Linked DNA regions of Azospirillum brasilense. The protein of the gene in region 1 interacts with the protein of each later gene in a pairwise test. Links are inferred from orthologs where the notes say so. Each region holds a gene or a part of one and is shown in the gene's direction. Other genes may lie near its edges. The genes, in order: leuS and ligA.

What was found.
Region 2: the proteins of leuS (region 1) and ligA interact in binary tests that used the Escherichia coli proteins (3 or more experiments, as listed by UniProt). The link is inferred for Azospirillum brasilense from one-to-one orthologs.

What each region holds. Positions count from the first base shown.
Region 1 is NZ_CP032345.1:1,589,195-1,599,100, forward strand. Bases 2,296-5,413 are described here. They hold leuS (leucine--tRNA ligase), read left to right. Parts: upstream 2,296-2,628; coding sequence 2,629-5,199; downstream 5,200-5,413. Other genes in these bases: D3869_RS07710 (DUF3576 domain-containing protein), read left to right, coding at 2,296-2,517; lptE (LPS assembly lipoprotein LptE), read left to right, coding at 5,186-5,413. Outside these bases: D3869_RS07700 (porin), read right to left, coding at 1-73; D3869_RS07705 (porin), read right to left, coding at 461-1,633; more of D3869_RS07710, read left to right, coding at 1,978-2,295; more of lptE, read left to right, coding at 5,414-5,749; holA (DNA polymerase III subunit delta), read left to right, coding at 5,799-6,821; D3869_RS07730 (esterase-like activity of phytase family protein), read right to left, coding at 6,846-8,210; D3869_RS07735 (ParB/RepB/Spo0J family partition protein), read right to left, coding at 8,324-9,238; D3869_RS07740 (ParA family protein), read right to left, coding at 9,238-9,906.
Region 2 is NZ_CP032345.1:955,461-965,309, reverse strand. Bases 2,124-5,184 are described here. They hold ligA (NAD-dependent DNA ligase LigA), read left to right. Parts: upstream 2,124-2,490; coding sequence 2,491-4,878; downstream 4,879-5,184. Other genes in these bases: D3869_RS04755 (bacteriohemerythrin), read left to right, coding at 4,989-5,184; D3869_RS04765 (hypothetical protein), read right to left, coding at 2,124-2,259. Also shown: D3869_RS04770 (globin-coupled sensor protein), read right to left, coding at 18-1,352; more of D3869_RS04765, read right to left, coding at 1,732-2,123; more of D3869_RS04755, read left to right, coding at 5,185-5,387; lpxC (UDP-3-O-acyl-N-acetylglucosamine deacetylase), read right to left, coding at 5,780-6,724; cell division protein FtsZ, read right to left, coding at 7,084-8,874; cell division protein FtsA, read right to left, coding at 9,000-9,849. UniProt on the Escherichia coli protein: DNA ligase that catalyzes the formation of phosphodiester linkages between 5'-phosphoryl and 3'-hydroxyl groups in double-stranded DNA using NAD as a coenzyme and as the energy source for the reaction.

The sequences.
Region 1 (9,906 bases):
TCTGGGCGGAAGCCACGCCGCTGCAGGCGATGATCGCGATGGCTGCGCAGCCCGTAACAAGAGAACGCTTCATTGATGGTCCATCCTTCTAGCAGGCCCCCAAGGAGACTGGAGCCGTGCGGTTGTGCTTCCCACCAATTACTAAGCCACCCGTTCGTTTACCCGGCAAGGGCGATTTAACAGGGGAAACGGTTCAACTGTAACACAGTGGCCATTCTGACACAGTCATAAGTATTTGATCATCAACTGTTTTTCCCGCATGCCGTAAATATAGCACATTGACCGTCCAGATTTTGAGCGCGGTGAACAAACTTTACGCACAGAAATGCGCCATCTGGGCAGCGGGCCGGACGCGGACGGTGCACGGAAAAGGCGCAGCGCGACGAACACGAGGAAAGCACAAAGAAAAAAGGGCGGTGGCCGAAGCCACCGCCCTTCTCCATCCACGGATGACCGCAGATTAGAACGCCAGGACCGTACGGAGCAGGACGACGTGACCGTCGTTGTCCAGGTCCACAGCGGCCGTGCTCAGGTCGCTGTCGGCCTTGAAGTAGTCGTACTGAGCCTGCAGGGTCAGGCCCGGAGCGACGGTGTAGCCCGCGCCGAACTCGTAGACTTCCAGCTTGCGGCTGCCGGCGGTGTAGAGGCTGCCAGCGTCCTTGCCGTTCTTGTAGTTGGCGCCGACGACGATCGGGCCGGCGGTGTACTGAGCGCCGACAACCCAGAGGCGGCTCTTCTCGTTGTCCGAGGTCGCGGTCTGGATCTGGCCCGACTCACCGAAGTCGGTGTACGAACCGCCGAGCGAGAAGCCGGCGTAGCCAACCTGGGCGCCAACCTGCCAGGCGTTCAGGTCCTCGACGCTGGCGCCGACCGTGGTCGTGCCGGCGGCGTTGCCCCAGTAGTAGCCAGCGCTGGCCTTCAGCGAAACGCCGCCGAAGGTGTTGCTGTAGTTGGCACCGACTTCGACGAGGTCCTCGAACGTGGTCGAGAAGCCGCGGCCGGTGGCGGTGACCGGGGTCAGGTCGGCGCGGTTGACCGAGGCGTGCGAGTCGTCGTTGCGCGGGGTGTAGCTGGCGCCCACCTGCAGGCCGGCGAAGCGCGGCGAGAAGTACACGATCTTGGTCGCGTTGTTCTCGACGACCAGCGACTGGCTCAGGAGCGAGCCGTTCAGACCGGCGAGGCCGCCACCGATGTCCGAGGTCTGGCCGATCCAGGCCGCGACGCCGTCATAGATGCCGAGCTGCAGGTAATCCTGCGGAGCGGTGACGTAGGTGGCGTCGTTGAAGGAGTTGGTCACGCCCATCTGGACCTGACCGAACGCGCCCTGCGCGAAGATGTAGCCGCGGTCGGCGTCCATCGTGCGGGCGTTGTTGGCGCCCGAGTTGGCGCGCATACGGATGCGGCCGCCGTACTCCAGGCCGTTGTCGGCCTTGGCGGTCGGGGTCACGATGACGCGGAAGCGGTTGCGGAAGTCAACCGAACGGGCACCCTCGTCGCGGTCTTCGTTGACGTAGCCGCCTTCGAAGTAGGCGTCGCCGCCGACCTTGACTTCAAACTTGGCCTGAGCGTTGGCGGCGCCGGCACCCAGAGCCAGAGCGGCAGCGGCGCAGCCCGCGAGCAGATAACGGTTCATGATTGTTGCCTCCATCCTGGCAGCAGAATTTTCAGCCCGGTTAACGTCCTGGCTGGCTCTGTGGTACGCAGATGCGGGGACGCCAGCAAGCCGGAAATCGCAAAGTTGCAGCAATGAAGGAACAGTGTGTCCGACGGAACACACCTTGATTGTGCGCCGCGGTCGGGATTCCGCGGCGCACAGGGACCCGCGCCGGGGGGGCCGGCCCCGCCCCCGGACACAGCAAAGGCACAGGCGGCGCCCCGCATCGGCTGTTGCCGCGGGCGGGCTTTTATGGTCTTTTCACCCGCATCCGCCGCGGTATCGTGCGCGGTACCCCGAATTTATTGATCCAGGTTCCGACCATGCGCCGTTCCCGTGTCCTTCGCCTTGCCCCCGTCGTGCTCGCGGCGTCGCTCGCCGTGGCCGGTTGCTCCAGCTGGGGCGGCCAGACGGAAACCGTCGATGAGCAGATCAAGAAGGAATACAAGTTCGGCAGCCTTCTCGGCACCGACGGCGGCTTCAGCCTGTTCGGCAAGAACAAGCGCAACGGCGCCGAGCAGGGCGATCCCAACGGCATCGGCGTCAACAGCTTCCTGTGGCGCGCCTCGCTGGACACGCTGTCCTTCATGCCGATCGTCTCCGCCGACCCGTTCGGCGGCGTCATCCTGACCGACTGGTACACCCCGCCGGACACGCCGAACGAGCGCTTCAAGGTCAACCTCTACATCATGGACCGCCAGCTCCGCGCCGACGGCGTGCGGGTGTCGGTGTTCAAGCAGCAGCGCGCCGGATCGGATTGGCGCGACAGCGCGGTCGGCCCGGAGACGGCGACGACGCTGGAGGACGCGGTGCTGACCCGCGCCCGCCAGATCCGCGTCGCCCAGCAGGCCGCGGCGCGCTGAACGGGGGCGCCGGGCGGGGTGGGGCGCGGGCATCGGTCCGCCGCCTGTTGCCCCGCCGTCGGCGCCTTATGTGTCTAGATCCACGAAATTCACGGAACGGCGTCTGCGGTCATGTCGCGTTACAATGTCAAGGAAACCGAAGCGAAGTGGCAGGGCGAGTGGGAGCGGCAGGGCTGCTTCACCGCGCGCGAGGACGCTTCCCGTGAGAAGTACTATGTGCTGGAGATGTTCCCCTACCCGTCGGGGCGCATCCACATGGGGCATGTCCGCAACTACACCATCGGCGACGTGATCGCGCGCTACAAGCGGGCCCGCGGCTTCAACGTTCTGCACCCGATGGGCTGGGACGCCTTCGGCCTGCCGGCGGAGAACGCCGCGCTGGAGAAGAAGACCCACCCGGCCAAGTGGACGCGCGAGAACATCGCGGCCATGCGCGCCCAGCTGAAGACGATGGGCCTGTCCATCGACTGGGACCGCGAGATCGCCACCTGCGACGTGGAGTATTACCGCCACGAGCAGAAGATGTTCCTGGATTTCCTCAAGGAAGGCCTGGCCTACCGCAAGGAGTCCTGGGTCAACTGGGACCCGGTCGACAACACGGTCCTCGCCAACGAGCAGGTGATCGACGGCCGCGGCTGGCGCACCGGAGCGCTGGTCGAGAAGCGCAAGCTGTCGCAGTGGTTCCTCAAGATCACCGCCTACGCCGACGAGCTGCTGAAGGGGCTGGACACGCTGGACCGCTGGCCGGAGCGCGTGCGCCTGATGCAGGAGAACTGGATCGGCAAGTCCACCGGCGTGCGCTTCCGCTTCGACCTCGTCGGGCGGGCGGACAAGCTGGAGGTCTTCACGACCCGGCCCGACACGCTGTTCGGCGCCTCCTTCGCGGCGATCTCCGCCAACCACCCGCTGGCCGCCGAACTGGCCGCCGGCAATCCCGCGCTGGCCGACTTCATCGCCGAGTGCAACCGTCTTGGCACCAGCGAGGAAGCGATCGAAACCGCCGAGAAGCGCGGCTTCGACACCGGGCTGAAGGTGGTGCATCCCTTCGACCCGTCCTGGGAACTGCCGGTCTACGTCGCCAACTTCGTGCTGATGGAATACGGCACGGGCGCCATCTTCGGCTGCCCGGCCCACGACCAGCGCGACCTGGACTTCGCCCGCAAGTACGGCCTGCCGGTCACGCCGGTGGTCGTTCCGGCGGACGCCGATCCCGCCACCTTCACGGTCGGCGACGAGGCCTACACCGGCCCCGGCCTGCTGCGCAACTCGCGCTTCCTCGATGGGATGGAGGTCGAGCAGGCCAAGCAGGAGGTCGGCAAGCGGCTTGAGGAGCAGGGGCAGGGCGAGCGCACCACCCAGTACCGCCTGCGCGACTGGGGCGTTTCCCGCCAGCGTTACTGGGGCTGCCCGATCCCGGTCATCCACTGCGAGAGCTGCGGCATCGTCCCGGTCCCGCAGCAGGATCTGCCGGTCGTCCTGCCCGAGGATGTGACCTTCGACAAGCCCGGCAACCCGCTGGACCACCACCCGACCTGGAAGCACACGAGCTGCCCGACCTGCGGCAAGCCGGCGGTGCGCGAGACGGACACCTTCGACACCTTCATCGAGTCGAGCTGGTACTTCGCCCGCTTCTGCTCGCCCAAGGCCGAGGATGTCGCCTTCACGCGCGAGGCGGTGGACTATTGGCTGGCCGTGGACCAATACATCGGCGGCATCGAGCACGCCGTGCTGCATCTGCTCTACTCCCGCTTCTGGACGCGGGCGATGAAGCAGTGCGGCTACCTGAACGTGGAGGAGCCCTTCGCCGGCCTCTTCACTCAGGGCATGGTCAACCACGAGACCTACAAGGACGCCGGCACCGGCGCCTGGCTGGCCCCGACCGACATCCGCAAGAACGATCTCGGCGACTACATCCGCAACGACAACGACGGCCCGGTGACGGTCGGCCGCGTCGAGAAGATGTCGAAGTCGAAGAAGAACGTGGTGGACCCGGCGCACATCATCGGCACCTACGGCGCCGACGCCGCCCGCCTGTTCATGCTGTCCGACAGCCCGCCGGAACGCGACCTGGAATGGACGGAAGCCGGCATCGACGGCGCCTGGCGCTACATCAACCGCCTGTGGCGCATGGTGACGGAATCGCCGGTCGCGCTGCCGCCCGCCGGTGCGCCGAAGCCGGACGCCTTCAGCGCCAAGGCCGAGGCCACGCGCCGTCTGGTCCACAAGGCCATCGCCGGCATTTCGGAAGACCTGGAGAAGTTCCGCTTCAACAAGGCGGTGGCCCGCGTGCGCGAGCTGTCCAACGCCCTGGCCGAGCTGGACGGCGCGGGCGAGGGCGAGGCCTGGGTCCTGCGCGAAGGCTTCGAGGCCACCGTCCGCCTGATCGCCCCGATGATGCCCCATCTCGCCGAGGAGCTGTGGGCGCAGCTCGGCCATGCCACGCTGCTGGTCAACCAGCCCTGGCCGCAGGCCGACGCGGCCCTGGTGGTCGAGGATTCGGTCACCATGGCGGTGCAGGTCAACGGCAAGCTGCGCGCGACGCTGGAGCTGCCGCGCGACATGGCGAAGGACGCCGCGGAGCAGGCCGCCCTGGCCGATCCGAACGTCCAGCGCGCCCTGGAGGGCAAGCCGGTGCGCAAGGTCATCGTCGTCCCGAACCGGGTGATCAATGTCGTCGTCTGACCTCCATAACGACAATAGCCACAACGGCAAAGCCGGCGTCCGGCGGCGGGGGCTTCTGACCCTCGCCCTGATCGCGCCGGCGGTGCTCGCCACGGCGGCCTGCGGCTTCCAGCCCATGTATGGAAACCTCGGGGCGAACAGCATCGGCACCGCCGAGCTCCAGCAGGTCGAGATCGGCGGCATCAAGGACCGCTACGGCCAGAAGCTGCGCAACCTTCTGATCGACCGCTTCTACGCCGATGGCCGCCCCGCCGCCCCGCGCTACCGGCTGGAAACCGCGCTGACCGCGTCGGAGCAGAAGCTGTCCCTTCAGAAGGACGCGACCGCCACCCGGGCCCAGCTCGTCGTGAACGCCCCCTACCAGCTCATCGACGCGGCGACGGGAAAGATCCTGTTCCAGGCCAACGCGCGATCCTACATCAGCTACAACGTGCTGGAGCAGCAGTACGGCGCCCTGGCCACGGTCGAGAACGCCTACGACCGCGCGATCCTGGAAATCTCCAACGAGATCACCACCCGCGTGTCCGCCCAGCTCGGCCGCAAGCTCTGATCCGCACTGGACAACCGGAGGCCGGTCCTCCGCCACCGACGGTGTTTTCGTGAAGCTGCAAGCCCGGGCGATCGACGGCTTCCTGCGCAACCCCGATCCCAAGATCCGCGCGGTCCTGCTCTACGGCCCGGACACCGGTCTGGTGCGCGACCGCGCCATGGGTCTGGGCCGCACCGTGGTCGCCGACCTGTCCGACCCCTTCCGCGTGACCGAGATGCTGGGCCGCGCCGTCGCCGACGATCCGGCGCGTCTGGCCGACGAGGCCGCCGCCCTGTCCTTCACCGGGGGCCGCCGCCTGATCCGCGTGCGCGAGGCGGAGGACAACGTCACCGCCGCCTTCACCGCCTTCCTGGCCGCCTTGCCGCCCGGCGACAGCCTCGTCCTCGTCGAAGCCGGCGACCTCGGCAACCGGTCGAAGCTGCGCACCCTGTTCGAAGGGGCCGACGGCGCCGTCGCCATTCCCTGCTACGTGGAGGAGGAGGCCGCGCTTGGCCGGGTCATCGCCGACATCCTGCACGGCCATGGCCTGACCGCCGATCCCGACGCGCTGACCTTCCTCGCCGGCAACCTGGTCGGCGACCGCATGGTGGCGCGCGGCGAGATGGAGAAGCTGGCGCTCTACATGGGCACGGAGACGCGCGTGCGGCTGGAGGATGCCCAGGCCTGCGTCGGCGACAGCGCGGCCCTGTCGCTGGACGAGCCGATCTGGGCGGCGGCGGAGGGCGACTTCGCGACGCTCGACCGCTCGCTGGCCCGTCTGTTCGCCGAGGGCATGTCCCCGGTGCCGATCCTGCGCGCCGCCCAGCGCCACTTCCAGCGGCTGCAGCTGGTCGCCGGGCAGGTGGCGGCGGGCAAGTCGGCGGACGCCGCGGTGGAGGCGCTGCGCCCGCCGGTGTTCTTCAAGATGAAGCCGCGGCTGACCGGTCAGGCCCGCCGCTGGCCGGCGCCGCTGGTCCGGCAGGCGCTGGAGCGGCTGGTCGAGGCCGAGGCGGACTGCAAGCGCACCAACATGCCCGACCAGACGCTCTGCGCCCGCGTCCTCTTCCAGCTCGCCTCGCTGGCGCGGCGCTGAGGTTCGTCCTTACTTCGCCGGCCCTTACTTCGCGGCCAGGAACTGCGGCACGCGCAGCAGGATCAGCTCGTTGTGGTCCTGCTTGCCCAGCGCGCGGCCTGACGAGTAGGGGAGGTTGTTGTCGTTGCCGACGACGATGTGCTCGGCGTCCACCACATCGACATTCTCGATGGTGACAAAGGGGAAGGTGAACGTGCCCTTGCCGCCGCCAAGCCGGGCGACGCCCTTCGGATCGTCGATGTCCATCAGGTCGACGTAACCGACCTTCTTCACGAAACCCTCGGCGTCGGCCTGGGCGAAGTCGATCTTGTAGACGCGCTTGAACTGCGCCGGGACGTTGAAGCAGTCCGGAGTCGGCTGGCCGGTGCAGCCCTGGGCCGGGTTGCCCTCGCCATTGTCGCGCTCGATGATCAGGCCGGTGGTGGCGTCGATCATGTTGAAGTCGCCGATGTTGTTGCCGTTGGCCTCCAGAAGGTACTTGAAGCTGCGGCCCGTGAAGTCACCCTTGGCGACGTCGAATTCGGCGATGCGCAGGTACTCCCGCCCGTCCTTGGTCTCCCAGGCACCACCCGTCCACAGCGGACCTTCGAACAGCGGGTAGAGGAACTTGCCGTCCTTGGAAGCGGCCATTCCTTCGAAGCCCCGCGAGCGGCGCACCTCGAAGCCGACAGCGCCCGGCACCGCCGGGGTGGACACCGCATAATGGTCGGGGGAACGCACGGGCTTGCCGTCAACCTTGCTCTCATGCAGGGACAGCAGCTTGCCGGTGCGATCGGTCACCAGGATGTAGGGGCCGAACTCGTCGCCGAAATACATCCGGTCGCCGACGATCTGCACGCTCTCGACGTCGAAGTCGGCGCCGGTCAGGTAGCGTTCCTTGGTCGCCTCGGTGACGATGGGGAAGGGCACCTTGCGGTCGGGATCGCGCAGGAACAGCGTCTCGGCCACCGCCGCCGCGCCGGTCTTCCAGTCGATGGTCAGCCTGTGCACCGTCAGCATGGCGTCGGCCGAGTTGCCCTTGCTGCCGAAACCGTTGTCGGTCAGCACCAGGAAGCTGCCATCGCCCAGCGCCTTGATGCCGGAGAAGCCCTGGACCGGCTGGCCGTTGAAGGGCAGCGCCATACCGGTGGCGCGCGGCGCGCCCGGCGCCGACAGGAAGGACGTGCCGTCGATGCTGCGGGGCTGGTCGACGCGCTTGCGGTCGGCGGCGGTGAATTTCCCGGAGGTCCGGAACAGGTCCGGCGCGTCGGCGGGCGGCGCCACGAAGGTCGCCGCGTCGATGACACCGTGGCCGGCCAGCTCCGCCGGGAATTTCTGGTCTGCGAAAGCAGGACCGGCCAGCAGGGCCGCGGTGAGGCCGGCAAGGCACAGGCCGTGGATGGGCTTCATGAATCTCCCCTCTGTGTCGGCTCCGGCCGCGTCGCTGCGGCCGGACGACCCTGTTTAGGGGGATTTCATGTTAGTGCCGTTTCACTAAAGTGACAGTTTGGTTCCGCGACTTCCTACTCACCACCAAGGCGCCGCAGCACGTCGTCAAGCTGATCGAGCGTCTGGTAATGGATGGTGATGGAGCCGCCCTTGCCCTGCGGGGTGATCGCGACCTTCAGCCCAATCCGGGCCGAGATCTCTTCCTCCAGATTCACCAGATCGACGTCCTTGAGCGTCGGGTCGGTGGCGGCACCGCCGCGCGCACCACTCGCTTTCTTGGCCTTGACCGGCGCACTGCCGCGCATCAGGTCTTCGGTCTGCCGGACGTTCAGGCCGCGCTTGACCACCTCGCGCGCCACCGAGACCGGATCGGAGGAGGTGAGCAGCGCGCGGGCATGGCCGGCGCTGAGCGCCCCGTCCTGCACCATGCCCTTGACCGGGTCGGGCAGGGCGAGCAGGCGCATCATGTTGGCGACGTGGCTGCGGCTCTTGCCGACCGAGCGCGCCAGATCCTCCTGCGTGTGCTCGAACTCCTCCATCAGGCGCTTGTAGCCCTCGGCCTCTTCGAGCGGCGTCAGGTCCTGGCGCTGGATGTTCTCGATCAGCGCGATTTCCAGCGCCTCACGGTCCGACAGCTCGCGGATGACGACCGGCACCTCGTGGAGGCCGGCGATCTGCGCAGCCCGCCAGCGACGTTCGCCGGCGATCAGCTCGTAGGAGTTGGTCGTCTCCGGGTCCCGGCGGACGAGCAGGGGCTGGAGGATGCCCTTGTCGCGGATCGACTCGACCAGCCCCTGCAGCGCCTCATCGTCGAAGGTGCGGCGCGGCTGGTACTTGCCGGGATGGATGAACTCGATGGGCACCTGCTTGGATTGGCGCACCTTGTCGAGCGCGGAGTAATCCTCGGCCGCCTCGCCGAACAGGGCGGACAGGCCCCGGCCCAGGCTGGCACGGCGGGCACCGCCGTCCGAACGTTTGGTATCCTCCATCACGCGCTCAGCCTCTTCTCACGGCGCAGCACCTCGCCGGCCAGATGGATGTATGCCTGCGACCCGGGGCAGCGCATGTCGTAGATCAGCACCGGCTTGCCGTGGGACGGCGCCTCCGACACCTTCACGTTCCGCGGGATGACGGTGTCGTAGACCTTCTCCCCGAAGAAGCCGCGGACGTCGGCGGCCACCATGTCGGACAGGTTGTTGCGCTTGTCGAACATAGTCAGCACGACGCCATGGATGTCCAGGTCCGGGTTGAAGGCGCGCTTCACCCGCTCGATGGTGCGGACGAGGTGGCTGAGGCCCTCCAGCGCATAGAACTCGCACTGCAGCGGCACCATCACGGCGTGGGAGGCGACCAGCGCGTTCAGAGTCAGCAGGCCGAGCGCCGGGGGGCAGTCGATCAGCACGTAGTCGTATTCCAGCGCGCTCTTGTCCACCGCCTCGCGCAGCCGGAACTCGCGCCGCTCGGAGGTGACCAGCTCGACCTCCGCGCCGGACAGATCGACGGAGGAGGTGATGATCGACAGGTTCGGCACCGTCGACACCGTCGCGGCGTCTTCCAGCGGCATGCCGTCGAACAGCACGTCGTAGATGCCGACACGACGTTCGGCGCGCGGAATGCCGAGGCCGGTGGAGGCGTTGCCCTGGGGATCGAGGTCGAT
Region 2 (9,849 bases), 630 kb from region 1 along the record:
TCCGCCTCACGCCCGCCTCACGACGCCATGCGCAGGGACAACATGTGCGACAGGAACTTGTCCAGCGCGGTGCGCAGTTCCTCGGCCGTCCCGGTCAGCCGCGCGGTGGTGTGGAAGGCGTCCTCGACCGACGCCATGACCGACCGCGCGCCGTCGGCGAGGTGCCCGGCCTCGTCGGACATGCGTTCCGCGGAGCGGCTCGCCTCATGGATGTTCTGGGCAATCTCCCGCGTCGCGTCGTTCTGCTGGCCCATGATGGACAGGACGTCCTGCGAATGGGTGCGCAGCGCTCCGACCACCGCGCCGATTCCGGCGATCTCGTCGCGGGTCCGGCCGGTTGCTCCGTCGATCTCCTGAAGCAGGCGGGTGATGTCCTCGGTGGCTCCGGCGGTCTGCTTGGCGAGCTGCTTGACCTCTGCCGCCACCACGGAGAAGCCGCGCCCGGCCTCGCCGGCGCGGGCCGCCTCGATGGTGGCGTTCAGCGCCAGCAGGTTGGTCTGGTTGGCGATGGTGTTGATCAGCTTCAGCGTTCCGCCGATCCGCCCGGCGATCCCGGCCAGCGCGGTGACCGCTTCGGTGGAGCGCTGGGTGGCGGCCTGGGCCTCGTTGACGATGGAAAAGGCGCTTTCCATGCGCGACACCACGCTGTGGTTGGTGGCGGTCAACTCCTCGGCCGCCGCGGCGATGGCGCGGGCGTTGCTGGCGGTGCCGGAGACCGCGCCGGTCAGATGCTCCGTGCGCACGCCGGTGTCCTGGGCGATGCCGCGCACCGCGCCGGTCGCCGCGTTGACCGCCGCCGCCGAGTGGCCAACGGTTTCGATGGCGCCCTGCACCGTGTTCCGGAAATTCTCCGCCAGCTCGACCAGCATCCGGTTCGTCATGGTCATCACGGCGGTGCTGTAGGCGTCGAAGGACAGGTCGAGGTCGAGGAAGATCGCGGTCTCCACCGCCCCCATGATCGTCATGGCGCGCGGCGCGTCGCGGCGGTGCCGCTCGCCGACCAGAGCGCCCAGCCGTCCCAGAACCAGCCGGTAGGCCCCGAAGTACCAGCGCGGGTGCAGGCCGATGCGGTAATGCGCCTGGCCCACCGCCTTGACGCGCGTCAGGTAGACCTCGTCGAAGCTTCCGGAAAACAGATGCCGCCAGTGGTTGACCTGGGCCTCCTTCAAGCGCTCGACGGATTTCCCGTCCAGGATCCTCCTGAGTTCGGGGATGGCGAGAAGGTGGTCGTAGAAGTCCTTGAGGATGACGGGCAGGTGAGGCTCGGCGATGCTCCAGGCTTCCTTCAGAAGCGTTGCCGTTTCACCACCAATCCGCAGAAAGGAGAGGCGTTCCTGAATGCCGTTGTCCATGGCGTTCGTCTCTTGGTTCTTGGTTGGCAGGCGTTGAAGCACGGCTGCACCGGGACCCCTGCCGGCTGACCGCCGCTCGGCTATAACCATGGAGCCATCATGGACATGACAATTTTAACGATCGGTTTCACACTCGATTGCGGCTTTGTAAAACATTGAACTTATTGAAGTCCGACGACTAAAAAGACAGAACCGGCGAAAGAATATAATTTCCCGCACCGCCCTTCGTCGATGTCGTAGGAAATAAGGAAGATTCTCAAGTCTCTGGAAATCTTCGCAAAGCTGCCATGAAGCGGCGCCTGGCCGTCATTTGGACATGCTCTTCCGGAATGTTTTAATACTCCGGTATGCGACAACCGGGCGCAGGCCTATGCCGGTCTCAGGCGGCGCGCTTCCAGGGCTGCCAACCGCCGAGGCGAAGTCCGACGGCGATACCGGTGAATGGGATGCGCAACTCCAGGTCGCGGGGCTGGAAGAAGGTCAGGCGTTCGGGCGTGCCGGTCGCGCCGTACTCCAGGCGGGCGCCCTTCGGTTCCTCCGCGAACTCGTCGCTCATCACCTGCCAGATCTCCAGATCATCGCCGTGGTTGGAGATCTTGTACTGGCCGCAGCGCCAGACCGGGGCCTCGCCGACGCCGCCCTCGACCACCTTCTTGTCACCGTCCATCTTCACGTCGCCCACCCCGGCGGCCCGGCCCGACATGGACGGCCCCTGGCTTTCCGCACGGAAGCCCAGCCGCAGCCAGGCGGAGCGGGTGCGCGGGATCATCCGGCGCAGCAGGCGCGCGTCCTCCGTCGCGAAATGGTCGGGATCGTCGTACAGGATGCGGTCAAGCGCCGCGGCGATGACGAAGCGATCGTCGATGGTCAGGCTGCCGGCGGTCGCACGGCTGGTCGGCTCGGTCATACAGCACATCCGTTCACGGGCGCCGGCCCATCATACACGCAACCCTCGCGCTCCCGCACCTTTCAAGGTCTGCTCAAGGTCTGCAGTTTCAAGGTTGGTGCGGACGGGGCCGAATGCCAGACCGGCTCAAGGCCGGACTCCACGCCACGCCCCCGCGGCGCTATGCTGCGCCCCCGGCGGCGCCCGCCGACCCGGCGCCGTCCACACGAGAAGGCATCGAAGAGACCCGCCATGAACGACCTGTTCGACACCCCCGCCGCGCTCCGCAGCATCCCCGTGGAGGAGCTGACGGTGGGGCAGGCGCAGGCGGAACTGGCCGCGCTGGCCCAGGAGATCGCCCACCACGACCGGCTCTATCACCAGCAGGACAAGCCGGAGATTTCCGACGCCGACTATGACGCGCTGGTCCGCCGCAACAACGGGATCGAGGCGCGCCATCCGGAGCTGCGCCGCGCCGATTCGCCGTCGCTGCGCGTCGGTGCGGCCCCGTCGGCGGCCTTCCGCAAGGTGCGGCACGCGCTGCCCATGCTGTCGCTGGGCAACGCCTTCGAGCCGGAGGAGGCGCACGAGTTCGTCGCCCGCGTCCGCCGCTTCCTCGGCCTGTCCGACGACGCCCCCCTGGAGTTCGTGGCCGAGCCGAAGATCGACGGGCTGTCCTGCTCGCTGCGCTACGAGAACGGCCGGCTGGTCCTGGCCGCCACCCGTGGCGACGGGACGGAGGGCGAGGACGTGACCGCCAACGTCCGCACCATCAAGGACGTGCCGCAGACCCTGGAGGCGCCCTATCCCGCCGTCCTGGAGGTGCGTGGCGAGGTCTACATGAACCGCGACGACTTCCTGGCGATGAACCGCGCCTACGCGGAGCGGGGGGAAGACCTGTTCGCCAACCCGCGCAACGCCGCCGCCGGGTCGCTGCGCCAGAAGGATTCGAAGATCACCGCGTCGCGCCCGCTCTGCTTCTTCGGCTACGCGCTGGGTGAGCTGTCGGAGCCGATCGCCGACACCCAGTGGGGCATCCGCGAGCGTCTGAGCGGCTGGGGCTTCTCGCTGAACCGCCCGGCCAACCTGTGCAACGGCGCCGAGGCGCTGCTGACCCATTACCGCAAGATCGGGGAGGAGCGCTCGGCGCTGCCCTTCGACATCGACGGGGTGGTCTACAAGGTCAACAGCCTGGAGCTTCAGCAGCGGCTGGGCTTCGTCAGCCGGGCGCCGCGCTGGGCCATCGCCCACAAGTTCCCGGCGGAGCAGGCGCAGACCCGGCTGAAGGGCATCACCATCCAGGTCGGCCGCACCGGCGCCCTGACCCCGGTGGCCGAGCTGGAGGACATCACCGTCGGCGGCGTGGTGGTCAGCCGCGCCACGCTGCACAACGAGGACGAGATCGCCCGCAAGGATGTCCGCATCGGCGATCTGGTGACCGTCCAGCGGGCCGGCGACGTGATCCCGCAGATTGTCGGGGTGGTGGAGGGGCAGCGCCCCGACGACGCCGTCCCCTATGTCTTCCCCGACCATTGCCCGGTCTGCGGCAGCCTCGCCGTGCGCGAGCCGGACGAGGCGGTGCGCCGCTGCACCGGCGGCCTGATCTGCGCCGCCCAGGCCAAGGAGCGGCTGCGCCATTTCGTGTCGCGCAACGCCTTCGACATCGAAGGGCTGGGCGAGAAGACCATCGAGGAGTTCTGGGAGGACGGGCTGATCCGCTCCCCCGTGGACATCTTCACGCTGGAACGCCGGGTGGCGGCGGGCGAGATCGCCATCCTCGGCCGTCCGGGCTGGAAGGAGAAGTCGGTCGAAAACCTGTTCGGCGCGATCAACCAGCGGCGCGAGCGCATCGACCTGCACCGCTTCATCTTCGCGCTGGGCATCCGCCACATCGGCGAGGTGACGGCCAAGTCGCTGGCCCGCCAATACGGCTCGATCGACGGCTGGCTGGAGGGGATGGAGCGCGCCGTCGCCAACATGCCGGGCGAGGCGTGGCGCGACCTGCACGCGCTGAACGGCCTCGGCCCGGTGAAGGCCGACGCGCTGCTCGCCTGGTTCGCCGACCCGGAGAACCTGCCGAAGCTGGATTTCTACGCCGGCCAGGAAGCGCTGCGGCTGGACAGCGTGATCAAGCTGCTGGGCATCAAGAAGGTGGACAGCCGGGCCGCCCAGGCGCTGGCCGAACGCTACGGCGCCCTTGCGGACTGGAAGGCGGCGATGCTCGCCGCGGTCGCCGCGCAGCCCGGCCCCGGCTGGGGCGAGCTGGTCGCCATCCCCGACGTCGGCGAGGTCGCCGCGGAGGAATTGGCCGGCTTCTTCCTGGAAGAGCGCAACCGCGCGATCATCCACGACCTGCGCGCCGCCGGCGTGCGGGTGGCCGACGCCGAACGCCCGAAGGCGGCCAGCGGCTCTCCCGTCGCCGGCAAGACGGTGGTCTTCACCGGCACGCTGGAGACCATGACCCGCACCGAGGCGAAGACCCGCGCGGAGTCGCTGGGCGCCAAGGTCGCCGGCTCGGTCTCGGCCAAGACGGACTACGTCATCTGCGGGGCGGACGCGGGCAGCAAGGCCGCCAAGGCGCGCGATCTGGGCGTGACCATCCTCAGCGAGCAGGAGTGGGCCGAGCTGATCGCCGGCTGACCGGCGGCGGCGAGGGAGGGGCGGCGCGGCTGTGTGCCGCGTTGACGCCCCTCGCCGCCGGTCCCATAAAGGGTCGAAGCGCCATAAGAAGAACGAGACGGGGGATCGCCATGGACTCCATTCAATGGTCGCGCTGGATGAGCGTCGGTATCGAAGAACTCGATGATGATCATCGCGTTCTCGTGGACATCGTCAACAAGCTGGGCGCGGACGAGAACCGCTCCTCTCCTGACGTCATCGAAGCGATTCTCGACGAGCTGATCCATTACACCAAGGATCATTTCGCACGCGAAGAAGCGCACATGGCCCAGGCCAACTACCCGACCTTCGCCGCGCACAAGGCCCTTCACGATGCGCTGACGCGGAACGTGGAATCCTACCGCGAGCGCTTCCATGCCCAGCGTGAGACCATCACGGGCGACGAGGTGTTCGAATTCTGCGCCGACTGGCTCGGCCAGCACATCCTCAAGGAAGACACCCGTTTCGGCGCCTACGCCGCGGAGCAGTGAGTGAGTGACCCTCTCCCCTCCGGGAAGAGGGAAGGGGCCCGCGCCGTAGGCGTGGGAAGGGTGAGGGTGTTTCCAAGGATAAGCGCTTTGATCCTCGCTCGCCCCTCACCCGCCCGCTGCGCGGGCACCCTTTCCCAAGGCGAGAGAGGGGATTTCGACGGCGCTACCTCAGGCGAAGTCTCAAAAACACCACATAAAATATTGATATAATTCAATATTACTGCGCTTTTGGGAAAGCGGCGCAACAATCACATCCTTCCACTCCCGGAAGGGGAGGGGAGTGCGCGGGCGACTCGCCCTGCGCGAATCCGAGAGGGGAGGGGAGCGCGCGAAACGAAAATGCCCTCCCCGGAAGGGGAGGGCAGGGGCAGCGCGACGCTGTGGAGCGCGTTTTAGGCGACGGCGAGCCGCTCGGTCGCGTGCCAGACGGCACCCGGCAGCGCCGTGCTCGGCGGCGTCTCGTAGCACCAGGCGCTGGCGTCGGCGAACAGCGCGCGCAGCAGCTGGTTGTTCAGGGCATGGCCGGAGCGCACGCCGTGGAAGTGGCCGACGAACATCGCGCCGGCCAGATAGAGATCGCCGACCGCGTCCAGGATCTTGTGGCGCACGAACTCGTCGTCGAAGCGCAGGCCGCCTTCGTTCATCACTTCGTCGCCGGAGATGACCACCGCGTTGTCGAGCGAGCCGCCGCGGGCGAGGCCCATCTTGCGCAGGCCCTCGACCTCGTGCAGGAAGCCGAAGGTGCGGGCGGCGCTGATCTCGTCGCGGAAGGTCTCGGCGTCCAGCTCCACCTCGTGGCTCTGCTGGGCGATGGCCTTGCTGGCGAAGTCGATCTCGAAGCTGAAGCCGGTCGTGTGGTCCGGCGTGAAGGTGGCGCTCTTGTTGCCCTCGGTCACGGTGACCGGCTTCAGGATGCGGATGGCGCGGCGCGGCGCGTTCTGCGACACGGTGCCGACGCGCTCGATGGCCTCCACGAAGGGGGCGGCGCTGCCGTCCATGATCGGCACCTCAATGTTGTCCAGCGCGACCACGGCGTTGTCCACGCCGCAGCCGGCCAGCGCCGACATCAGATGCTCGATGGTGCCGATGGTGGTGCCGTGGGCGTTGCCGATGACCGTGCACAGCTTGGTGTCGACCACATGGTCCCAGCGCGCCGGGATCACCGCGGCGGGGCCGCTGAGATCGGTGCGCCGGAAGACGATGCCGCTGTTCGGCTCGGCCGGGGAAATCGTCAGGGTGACCGTTGCGCCCGTATGCAGCCCGACGCCCGAGCAACGCACCGGCTTCGCCAGGGTACGCTGCAGCATGCCTTCGGTCTTGATGCGATTCTGAGCCACGGTGTCTGTCCCGTTTCAATCTTGGTCTTGTGCGGTCGGTCCGCGATTTGCCGCCGGTCTCCGCCGAGGGCGGGGCGGGTCAGCGCTTATGACCGCATATGCTAGGTATCATTGGCCCCCATGGAGGACAAATCACTCTTTGTTACCGTTTGTTGCAGGGCGGTAGAGCACCGTCGCCGGACGCGAAACCGGCGTCCCCCAGACACGAAAAGACCGCCCCCGGAGCGTTCTTGCGAAGCTCTGGAGGCGGCTGAAGTCTAACAGGTTGTGGATACCCGCCGATGCCGCTTCGAAAGAGGCGGCGGCGACCGGCGGGTTGCTGTTGCCCTCAGATCAATTGGGCCAGCCTCGTTGACGCGTCAGTTGGCCTGACGGCGCAGGAAGGCGGGGATGTCCAGCGCTTCCTCGTCGATCTTCTGGGTGGTGCCGTCGCCCATCGCCTGCGGGCGCGGGGCCTGGGCCATCGGCGGCTGCGGGGCGGCCATCGGCGGCTGCGGCATCACCGGCTGCTGGTGCTGCGGCTGGTGGTGCTGGGGCTGATGGTGATGCTGCGGCTGGTGCTGCGGCTGCGGGGCCGGTTGCGGCGCCGGCTCGGCCTTGCGGCCGGCCAGACCGGTGACCAGACCGAACAGGAAGTTCGGCTTGCGGGCCGGCGGCTCCGCCTGGGCGGCGGCGGCGAGCTGGCTCGACATCGGCGGGGCGTTCATCGGCTGGCGCGGGCCGGGATCGGCGGCCTTCGGGGCGATGAAGTGGCCGTCGCGGCGCTCGCTGTGCAGCGGGCCGGTGGCGACGTTGCGGGCCGGAGCGGTTTCCACCGGCTGCATGGCGTCGTGGCTCATCGGCATGTGCGGGTGGGGCGCATGCTGCGGGGCGTGCTGGACCATCGGGTCGATGGGCTGCTGGATCGGCTGCTGGACCGGAACGTGCTGCTGGACCTCGGCCGGATGGTGCTGGGGCTGGACCTGCGGCTGGGCCTGGGGCTGCGGAACGCCGCCCATCGGGCGCGGGGCCAGACCGGCGCCGGGGATCGCCGGGGCGACCGAGCCGGAGGCGAGCGGAGCCGGGGCAGCCTGGGTCAGGCCGGCCGCGCCGGCGGGCTTCTTGGCGAGGCCGCCATTGCCGCCGTTGCGGTCGGAGACCAGCGACAGGTTGACCGGATGCAGGGTGCGCGGGTTGGACATCGCCGCGGCGTCGATGCCGGTGGCGACCACCGACACGCGCATCACGCCGTCCAGCGAGCTGTCGAAGGTCGAGCCGAAGATGATGTTGGCGTCCGGATCGACCTCGTCGCGGACGCGGTTCGCCGCCTCGTCGACCTCGAACAGGGTCATGTCGTAGCCGCCGGTGATGTTGATGAGGACGCCGCGGGCACCCTTCATCGACACGTCGTCGAGCAGCGGGTTGGAGATGGCGGCCTCGGCGGCCTCGATGGCGCGGCGCTCGCCGCCGGCCTCGCCGGTGCCCATCATCGCCTTGCCCATCTCGGTCATCACCGAGCGGATGTCGGCGAAGTCCAGGTTGATGAGGCCGGGCATCACCATCAGGTCGGTCACGCCGCGCACGCCGGAATGCAGAACGTCGTCGGCCATCTTGAAGGCGTCCGCGAAGGTCGTCTTCTCGTTGGCGATGCGGAACAGGTTCTGGTTCGGGATGATGATCAGCGTGTCGACATACTGCTGCAGCTCGGCGATGCCCGATTCGGCCAGGCGCATGCGGTGCGCGCCCTCGAAATGGAAGGGCTTGGTCACCACGCCGACGGTCAGCAGGCCGCGCTCGCGGGCGGCGCGGGCGATGACCGGGGCCGCACCCGTGCCGGTGCCGCCGCCCATGCCGGCGGTGATGAACACCATGTTGGCGCCTTCGAGGTGACCGATGATCTCCTCGAGCTGCTCCTCGGCGGAGGCGCGGCCGACGTCCGGCTTGGAGCCGGCGCCCAGGCCGCGGGTCATGGTGGTGCCGAGCTGGACGCGCTTCTCGCAGAGCGAGCCCTTCAGGGCCTGCGCGTCGGTGTTGCCGACCACGAAGTCCACGCCTTCCAGGTTGGACTTGATCATGTTGTTCACGGCGTTGCCGCCGGCGCCGCCGACACCGAAGACGGTGATGCGGGGCTTCAGCTCGGGTTCGATGCTGGGGATGGTCACGTTGATCATGTTATGGCCTCCACAACCTTTTGATTGGTTCGATGCTTTGCGTCGCGGGTTCTTGCCCGGTTGGTTCCGGGTGGTGTTTTTAGGCAGGAATGACGGGGCGTGCCGGGAGCCTTTTTGGGTTCAGTTCAAAGGTTCTCCCGCAGCCACAGGCCGACGCGCCCGAAGAACCCCGTGCCGGCGCCAGCCTCATGGCCCGCCACGGGAAGTTCCGCCGGATTGCGCACGGCGTGCAGAAGGAGGCCCGCGGCGGTCGAATAGGACGGACCGCCTTGCGCCTCGTTCAGACCGGTGATCCGCGTCGGTCGCCCGATGCGGACCTGTTTGTCCAGGATCAGCTGCGCCAGCTCGCGCATGCCCGGCAACTGGCTGGCGCCGCCCGTCAGGACGACGCGCCGGCCGACCAGCTTCGCGTAGCCGGAATGCTCCAGCCGCGAGCGGACATGCTCGAAAATCTCCTCCAGCCGGGGCTGGATGATGCGCACCAGATAGGATTTCGGCAGGTTGTTGGCGCCGAGGCGCTCCTCTTCGCCGACCTGGGGGACGTCGATCATCTCGCGCTCGTCGGCGGGGCTGGTGATGGCGCTGCCGTGCAGCGTCTTCATGCGCTCCGCATGGACGACCGGCGTGGTCAGCCCGCGCGCGATGTCGTTGGTGACGTGGTTGCCGCCCAGCCGGATGCAGTCCGACCAGACCAGCGTGCCTTCGGAGAAGACGGAGATCGTCGTGGTGCCGCCGCCCATGTCGATGCAGGCGGAGCCCATCTCCATCTCGTCGTCGACCAGACAGGCGAGGCCGGACGCGTAGGGGCTGGCGACCAGGCCCTCGATGTCGAGGTGACAGCGGGCCACGCAGGTCTGCAGGTTGCGCACCGCCCCGGCGGGCGAGGTGATGACGTGGGCCTGGACGCCCAGCCGCTCGCCGTACATGCCCTTGGGGTCGCGGATGCCGCGGCTGCCGTCGAGCGCGAAGCCCACG